DNA from 2 places in the Vibrio sp. 1069 genome. Region 2 is predicted to be linked to the other one. Evidence: riboswitches for the same ligand, from Rfam matches in the RefSeq annotation. Region 2 holds a riboswitch; the other holds the start of a gene.
The links. Region 2 has a riboswitch for lysine ahead of lysC (lysine-sensitive aspartokinase 3). Riboswitches for the same ligand answer to the same signal wherever they lie in the genome.
Positions count from the first base shown of each region.

Region 1: another riboswitch for lysine. It lies ahead of tet(35) (tetracycline efflux Na+/H+ antiporter family transporter Tet(35)); the one in region 2 lies ahead of lysC (lysine-sensitive aspartokinase 3).

Region 1 covers NZ_JAWOWP010000001.1:190,081-194,277, forward strand. Annotated here, with positions in the region: gene R7040_RS00840 (inosine/guanosine kinase) at 1-1,090, shown strand, start outside; gene R7040_RS00845 (H-NS family nucleoid-associated regulatory protein) at 1,218-1,625, opposite strand; lysine riboswitch at 2,208-2,390, shown strand; gene tet(35) (tetracycline efflux Na+/H+ antiporter family transporter Tet(35)) at 2,500-4,101, shown strand.
Region 2 covers NZ_JAWOWP010000037.1:430-4,626, forward strand. Annotated here, with positions in the region: gene R7040_RS23975 (pyridoxal-phosphate-dependent aminotransferase family protein) at 1-831, opposite strand, end outside; lysine riboswitch at 1,052-1,230, shown strand; gene lysC (lysine-sensitive aspartokinase 3) at 1,332-2,684, shown strand; gene metH (methionine synthase) at 2,771-4,197, opposite strand, start outside.

The DNA.
Region 1 (4,197 bases), on a different contig from region 2:
AGCAGAAGAGTTATACCAGCAACTGAAAGAAGAGAACTTGATTACCAATGAGTATGCGGGCGGTACAATTGGTAACACGCTACATAACTACTCCGTGCTAGCGGATGACCGCTCCACACTACTTGGAGTGATGAGCCAGGATATTAAGATTGGCAGCTACGGTTACCGTTATCTTTGTAATACATCAAGCCGCATGGACTTGAACTACCTACAAGGTGTAGATGGTGCAATTGGCCGTTGTTTTGCTCTTATCACAGAAGACGGTGAACGTACTTTTGCTATCAGCGAAGGGCAAATGAACCAACTCCATCCTGATAGCATTCCAGAGAAAATCTTTAAAAATGCATCAGCACTTGTACTAACGTCATATCTAGTACGTTGCAAAGACGGCGACCCAATGCCGGAAGCAACAATGAAAGCAATTGAGTACGCGAAAAAGAATGATGTGCCTGTTGTTCTGACTTTAGGCACAAAGTTTGTTATTCAAGATGACCCTAAATATTGGCAAGAATTCATTCGAGATAACGTTTCAGTCGTTGCGATGAATGAAGATGAAGCAGAAGCACTGACGGGGGAATCTGATCCACTTGCTGCGTCTGATAAAACATTGGAGTGGGCTGATTTAGTATTGTGCACGGCGGGTCCTGTAGGTCTATTTATGGCTGGGTATACGGAAGATAGCGCGAAGCGCGAAACTTCTTTGCCATTACTTCCAGGGTCAATTGCTGAATTTAATCGTTATGAATTTAGTCGTCCGGCGAAAAAAGACTCATGCGAGACGCCAATAAAAGTGTACTCGCATATCTCGCCATATATGGGTGGTCCAGAAAAAATTAAGAATACAAATGGCGCAGGTGATGCCGCGTTATCTGCTGTTCTTCATGATATGGCAGCAAATAAATACCATAAAGAAAATGTGCCTAATTCAAGCAAGCACAGTAACGAGTATTTAACTTACTCTTCTTTTTCTCAAGTCTGCAAATACGCAAACCGTGCGAGCTACGAAGTTCTCGTGCAACATTCACCACGATTGTCGCGCGGACTTCCTGAGCGAGAAGATAGCCTAGAAGAAGCATACTGGGAACGTTAATACGAAGCGGTTTAATTAACTATTCTGTAACTAAAGTAAAAGGCGCATTAAGAAATGTGCCTTTTTTATTTGTAATGGTTTAAATAAAAAAGGCTCCCTATGGGAGCCTTTTAAAAATAGCACGGATCTAGATTAGGAACTCATCCAGAGATTTACCTGCATCAAGTTGCTCTTGAATCGCCGAAGGTGTACGACCTTGGCCAGTCCAAGTTTTCTCATTACCGTTTGAATCTGTGTATTTGTATTTAGCAGGGCGAGGTGCGCGCTTCGCTTTGCCTTTCGTCTTAGTTTCGCCAGATAGCGCAGTAATAAGTGCTTCTACATCAATACCGTCTTGAGCGATTTTCTCAGCAATCTCTGCAAGCTTAGCTTCTTGCTCTGCTTGTGCTGCGCGTTCTGCTTCTTCTGCTTCACGACGCTCATCTACGACAGTAGTGAGTTTATCTAGAGCTTCTTCCAATTGTTCTAGAGTCAGCTCACGAGAAAATGCACGAAGGCTACGGATATTTAGAAGGGTTTTAGTCAGCTCTGACATAACGATTCCTATTAAAAGGTTAATGTGTTGGGCACTTTTTATCGTTACGATTAAATAATGCCAATCTATAAATAAACAAAGAGTCCTTATATTTAACTTTATCTTTTCCTTATGTGCAAATGCTAAATCAAGATTTTGTTTAAATTTGACTATTTTTTAAAGCAATTAATATTATTACACTCGAAATAAATCATTATTAGATGAGAACTAAAATCAACAATCATTATTGTATAGAGAGAGTGACAGCTTGGTTTTTTATAAAAAAATTTGAGTTATTACTTAAAAATATGAAGCATCCATCTTTAATGGTGTGTCATATATCCTTAATTTATTGATATAAGATAAACCATGATATTTCTAAGGTAGTAATAATGTTTCATAAATAACATGATTGATGTGATTTCAGTTGCACAAAACTTATGGAATTAGGCAAGGTTTATAAATTATCTCAGCCATTATTTATTTGTTTAATTTAGTTTGATGTGTTGCATTGACTCTCATCATAAGTACAATGGCTGCCACCTGATGCAATATTGCAGACAATTTGTTGTTAATTTGTACAGTTAGTGGTTAATTGTTTGTTGTTGCCGTAGAGGCGCGGTCTCGAAGAGTAGCTATTATTGGGGTGATGCCAATGAATAATAGTGGAAGGCGAAGATTGCCGAAGTAAGTAACTCATCAAAGTTACTTGCTGGGGTTGTATCTGAAAGGAACAACACTGCCATAGTATATATTCACATTAAACTATGGAGCGCTACTGTAGGGTTGGGTGGAGTGTTCGCTTCCCTGTCGCTAAGTTCAACATGAGCACGTATCGTATGCTACGTGACTTGTCTGCAGTAGATCTCTAGCCAAACTTTGGTTTTTGAAGATCATGAATTTAATAGATTTTTCTAGTTCTCCTGTTTCATTATTGCCACCTATTGTCGCTTTGACTTTGGCGATTTTGACTCGACGTGTATTAGTTTCCTTGGGTGTAGGTATCGTGCTAGGTGCGGTGCTACTTAATAGCTGGTCTATCAGCGACACCGCAGGTTACGTCAGTTCTCAAGTTTCTTCTGTCTTTATTGAAGATGGCGGAATTAACACTTGGAACATGAGCATTGTTGGCTTCCTAATCTTATTAGGTATGACAACAGCTTTATTAACGCTATCTGGCGGTACTCGTGCTTTTGCTGAATGGGCACAATCTCGAGTGAAGAGTAAACGCGGCTCCAAACTTCTTGCCGCCTTTTTAGGCGTATTCATTTTTGTCGATGATTACTTTAATAGCCTTGCTGTTGGTGCGATCTCTCGCCCAGTAACCGATCGCTTTTATGTGTCTCGCGCTAAGCTTGCGTACATTCTAGACTCAACCGCTGCTCCAATGTGTGTAATTATGCCTGCTTCTAGCTGGGGTGCTTACATTATTACTATTATTGGCGGGATCTTAGTCTCACATGGGGTCACAGAGTATTCTGCTCTTGGCGCATATGTTCGTCTTATTCCAATGAACTTCTACGCCGTTTTTGCGCTGCTAATGGTGTTCGCTGTTGCGTGGTTTGGTCTTGATATTGGTAAAATGCGTGAGCATGAGATCTCTGCATCGCAAGGTCGTGGCTTTGATAAAGACAAAGAAAATGACTCGCAAGAAGCGCATGACCTAAACGAAGAGCTAGATATCCGTGAAAGTGAAAAGGGTAAAGTGTCAGATTTGATACTTCCTATCGTGACGCTGATTATCGCCACTATCGCTTCAATGCTTTACACGGGTGGCCAAGCATTGGCTGCTGATGGTAAGGAGTTTGCGCTTCTTGGTGCTTTTGAAAATACAGATGTAGGTACATCACTAATCTACGGTAGCTTGCTTGGCTTAGCAGTTGCACTGTTTACTGTTGTGAAGCAAGGTCTACCAATGGCTGAGATCGCACGTACACTTTGGATTGGTGCTAAGTCTATGTTTGGTGCGATTCTAATCTTAGTATTTGCCTGGACCATTGGTTCTGTTATCGGTGATATGAAGACTGGTACTTACCTTTCGACAATGGCGCAGGGCAACATTAACCCGCACTGGCTACCAGTTATCCTATTCTTGTTGTCTGGCCTAATGGCGTTCTCAACAGGTACTTCATGGGGTACGTTCGGTATCATGTTACCAATCGCGGGTGACATGGCTGGCGCAACAGACGTAGCGCTAATGCTACCGATGCTGAGTGCGGTTTTAGCTGGTGCGGTATTCGGTGACCATTGTTCACCAATCTCAGATACGACTATCTTGTCATCGACGGGTGCACGTTGTAACCACATTGATCACGTATCAACACAGCTACCTTATGCATTATCAGTCGCGCTTGTTTCATGCGTCGGCTTTATTGCCCTTGGTATGACTGCTTCAATTGCGTTCTCGTTCATTGCAGCGTCGATCACATTCGTTATCGTTTGCGCTATTTTGTCATGGCTTTCAAAGTCTAAAATAGCGTCTTGCCAGAGTGCGTAATTCACTGATTTAAAAGGTGAAATTGTAGGAGGCTTCGGCCTCCTTTTTTATTTGTATTATACAATTCGAATTTTTTTAAAATTAAGGGTTGAAAAA
Region 2 (4,197 bases):
AGCCCAAGCGTTTTCTAATCCTTCATTTTTCAGTATCAATAAAGCTTCATGAAGCGCATACAAGCTATTAACTGGCGCCGTATGATGGTAACTACGCTTGCCTTCTCCACTCCAATACCCCAAAACTAAACTCTGATCGAGGAACCAACTCTGTACTGGTGTTGTTCTTGCTTGAATCTTTTCAATCGCGGCAGGAGAAAACGTCACTGGTGAGAGCCCAGGTACACATGACAAACATTTTTGACTACCAGAGTAAACCGCATCCAGTTGCCATTCATCCACTTTTAACGGCACACCACCAAGCGATGTCACCGCATCAACAATAGATAATGCATTATGCTGTTTCGCCAGCTTACCCAATGCTTGAGCATCACTGACTGCACCAGTTGAGGTTTCCGCATGCACAAAAGCAAGAACTTTTGTATCTGGGTGCTGTTCGAATGCTTGCTCGACTTTATCAATGGAAACAGGCGTCCCCCATTCATCATCGACGATAACAACTTCACCACCAGCACGGACGACATTTTCGCGCATGCGTTCACCAAATACACCATTACGGCAGACGATCACTTTATCGCCTTTCTCGATCAAGTTTACAAAGCAGGTTTCCATCCCTGCACTACCTGGCGCTGAAACCGCAATAGTGAACTCATTGTCAGTTTGAAAGACATACTTCAATAGCTGCTTGAGCTCATCCATCATACCGATAAACAGAGGATCAAGGTGACCTACAGTAGGACGGCTTAGTGCTTGTAACACTTGAGGATAAATATCAGAAGGACCAGGTCCCATTAAAATACGGTGAGGTGGAATAAAGCTTTGGATCGACATGTCAGCTCCTTGATTATCTTTTATCCTGAGCATTCTAAAAGTTCTATTCAATAACATGGCTCAGGTGTAGGGTTCTTCACCCTAATAGATTTTTCCTCTATCAGCAATTAGCCGTAAGTATGGAGGTCAAACCAGTGTCACAAAATCGTTAATAAAAAACACCATAAAGGTTGAAATATTGATTGACATTAAGGCCTCAAAACCGTTCAATGTTTGAGCTTTATGTAGAAGAGGAGCGCTACCCAGGTAGATGATTTGTGGAACCGCAATTCCAACACCAATCATTGAGGGGGAGTAGTGCCGAGGTAAGTCAAAGTTGCAGGATTTGACTTGTCGGTTGAATTGGGCTGAATCCCATCAACTGTCATCAGCGCAGTCTGATGAAGGGCTTCTGAGGGTAAATTTTTCAAATAGCATTCTAAATACCTCTCTTTTTGCTCTGTTCCTTTTCTCACTAAACATTGGATGTACAATTTTTTAGGAAGTCGTGGGAGAACGCAGTGAGCGCATTTAACGTAGCTAAATTCGGTGGAACCAGTGTTGCCAACTTTGAGGCAATGAGTCGTTGCGCCACCATTATCGAAAACAATCCAAATACTCGCCTGGTCGTGAGCAGCGCTTGCTCTGGCGTCACCAACCTATTGGTAGAACTCGCCAACGGCGTTCAGGATCAAACGCACCGTACTGAGCTGCTGCAAAATCTGGCCAACATTCATGACGCCATTTTAACTCAGCTCGAAGACAGCACGAAAACTGCTGCCGAGGTGTATGGCATATTAGATACCGTAACCAGCCTGGCCGAGGCTGCATCTATCCAAGCTAGTGCGAAGTTAACCGATCATTTAGTCGCATGTGGTGAACTCATGTCGACGCACATTCTAACTCAGTTAATGTGTGAGCGAGGCATTCAAGCAGTGCGCTTTGATATCCGCGATGTGCTGCGTACTGATGACAACTTTGGTCGCGCGGAGCCAAACATTGAAGCAATTTCGACGCTTGCGCAAGATAAACTCGTACCACTTTGCCAACAATCCGTTGTTGTTACTCAAGGCTTCATAGGATCTGACGAAGCCGGTAATACAACAACATTAGGTCGAGGGGGCAGCGATTACAGCGCCGCCTTAATTGCTGAGAGCGTTAAAGCGGCAGGGCTAGAAATCTGGACTGATGTTCCGGGAATCTACACAACAGACCCGCGAATTGCACCAAAAGCCTCACCAATTCCCGAGATCAGCTTTAGTGAAGCTTCAGAAATGGCTAACTTTGGCGCTAAAATCCTTCACCCTTCTACGCTAGTACCTGCATTGCGCCACGACATTCCGGTATTTGTAGGGTCATCGAAAGAGCCAGAAAAAGGGGGAACTTGGATTCGCCACCAAGTCGAAAGCTCACCGTTATTCCGTGCGCTAGCTTTGCGTTGTAACCAAACCATGGTAACGCTACGCAGCGCCAATATGTTCCACGCATACGGTTTTTTAGCAAAGGTCTTTGAGATCCTTGCAAAGCATAAGATCTCTGTCGATTTGATCACGACATCTGAAATCAGTGTATCGTTAACACTTGATCAAACTGATACCTCTGGCGGAGCACCACAGCTGCCGCAAGCTGCACGAGAAGAGTTAGAAGAGTTATGTAAGGTAGAAGTTGAACATGACCTATGCCTCGTTGCTCTCATTGGAAACAACATGAGTGAGAGTAAAGGCTACGCGAAACAGGTTTTTGGCACGCTAGAAGATTTTAACCTACGCATGATTTGTTATGGCGCTAGCCCTCACAACTTATGCTTCTTGCTCCATGAATCGGTATCGAAACAAGCCATACAAAAACTCCACACTGAGTTGTTTGAGAAGTAAGTTCAACTCAATAAAACAAAGGGCTGCGTATTTGCAGCCCTTTGTCGTTTCATTAGTTGTTACATTTGGACGAGGTAAACATCAATTTAACCGTTAATGTTTGGCCCTAACCATTTTTCAGCCTCGATCCTATCCCACCCCTTACGATCGGCGTAACTCTCTAGCTGATCTTCTTGGATCTGTGCGATCGCAAAGTAACGTGAGTCAGGATGAGAGAAATACCAACCAGAGACTGACGCGCCCGGATACATTGCATAGCTGGAGGTTAGAGTCATACCAATGTTCTCTTCCACATTAAGTAACTCCCAAAGCGGTCCTTTTTCAGTATGTTCAGGACACGCGGGATAACCCGGCGCAGGGCGAATACCTTGGTATTTTTCACGAATGAGATCATCGTTAGATAAATCTTCATCAGCTGCATAACCCCAAATTTCTTTACGGACACGCTCATGCAAATACTCAGCAAACGCTTCGGCTAGGCGATCCGCCACCGCTTGAATCATAATTGCGTTGTAATCATCTCCCTGTGCTTTGTATTCATCAGCAAGCTCTCGTTCACCAATACCACCAGTGACAGCAAATGCCCCTATCCAATCATGTTTACCCGACTCTTTAGGTGCGATGTAGTCGGATAAACAATAGTTGAATCCTTTTGGTTTCTCGGTCTGTTGTCGCAAGTTACGTAATACTTTCACAACGTCGGTACGAGTTTCATCAGCATAAACTTCAATGTCGTCCCCCACGCTCGCAGCAGGGAATAAGCCACACATTCCACGCGCTTTTAACAGGCCTTCTCGCTCAACTCGATCAAGTAACTCGTTGGCATCTTCGAATAAACGTTTTGCTTCTTCACCAACTTCTTCATGTTGGAAAATTGTTGGATACTTACCCACAAGTGACCAAGTCATAAAGAATGGTGTCCAATCGATGTATTGACGTAATATAGCCACATCAAAATCATCGAAGATATGAATGCCAGGCTTAACAGGCACTGGAGGGGTGTAAGCTTCCCAATCGATAGCAACTTTATTCGCTCGAGCCGCTTCTAATGTCACTGGTTTGGTTCTCGGTTTCTTTCGATTATGTTGATCACGTACTCGTTCGTAATCAGCTTCAAGTTTTTCAACAAACTCAGGGCGACGTTCATCTGACAGAAGAGAAGTACATACGCCCACTGCACGTGAGGCGTTGTTCACGTAAACCACTGGATGCTTGTAATTTTGCTCAATCTTAACTGCTGTATGGGCTTTTGACGTTGTTGCGCCACCGATGAGAAGAGGTAAGTTAAAGTCGAGACGCTCCATCTCTTTTGCAACATGCACCATTTCGTCTAATGAAGGCGTGATCAACCCTGATAAACCAATAATATCGACGTTTTCTTCTTGCGCTACTTTTAAGATCTTTTCGCAAGGAACCATGACACCAAGATCAATAATTTCATAATTATTGCACTGCAATACAACGCCAACGATATTTTTCCCGATATCATGTACATCACCTTTGACCGTCGCTA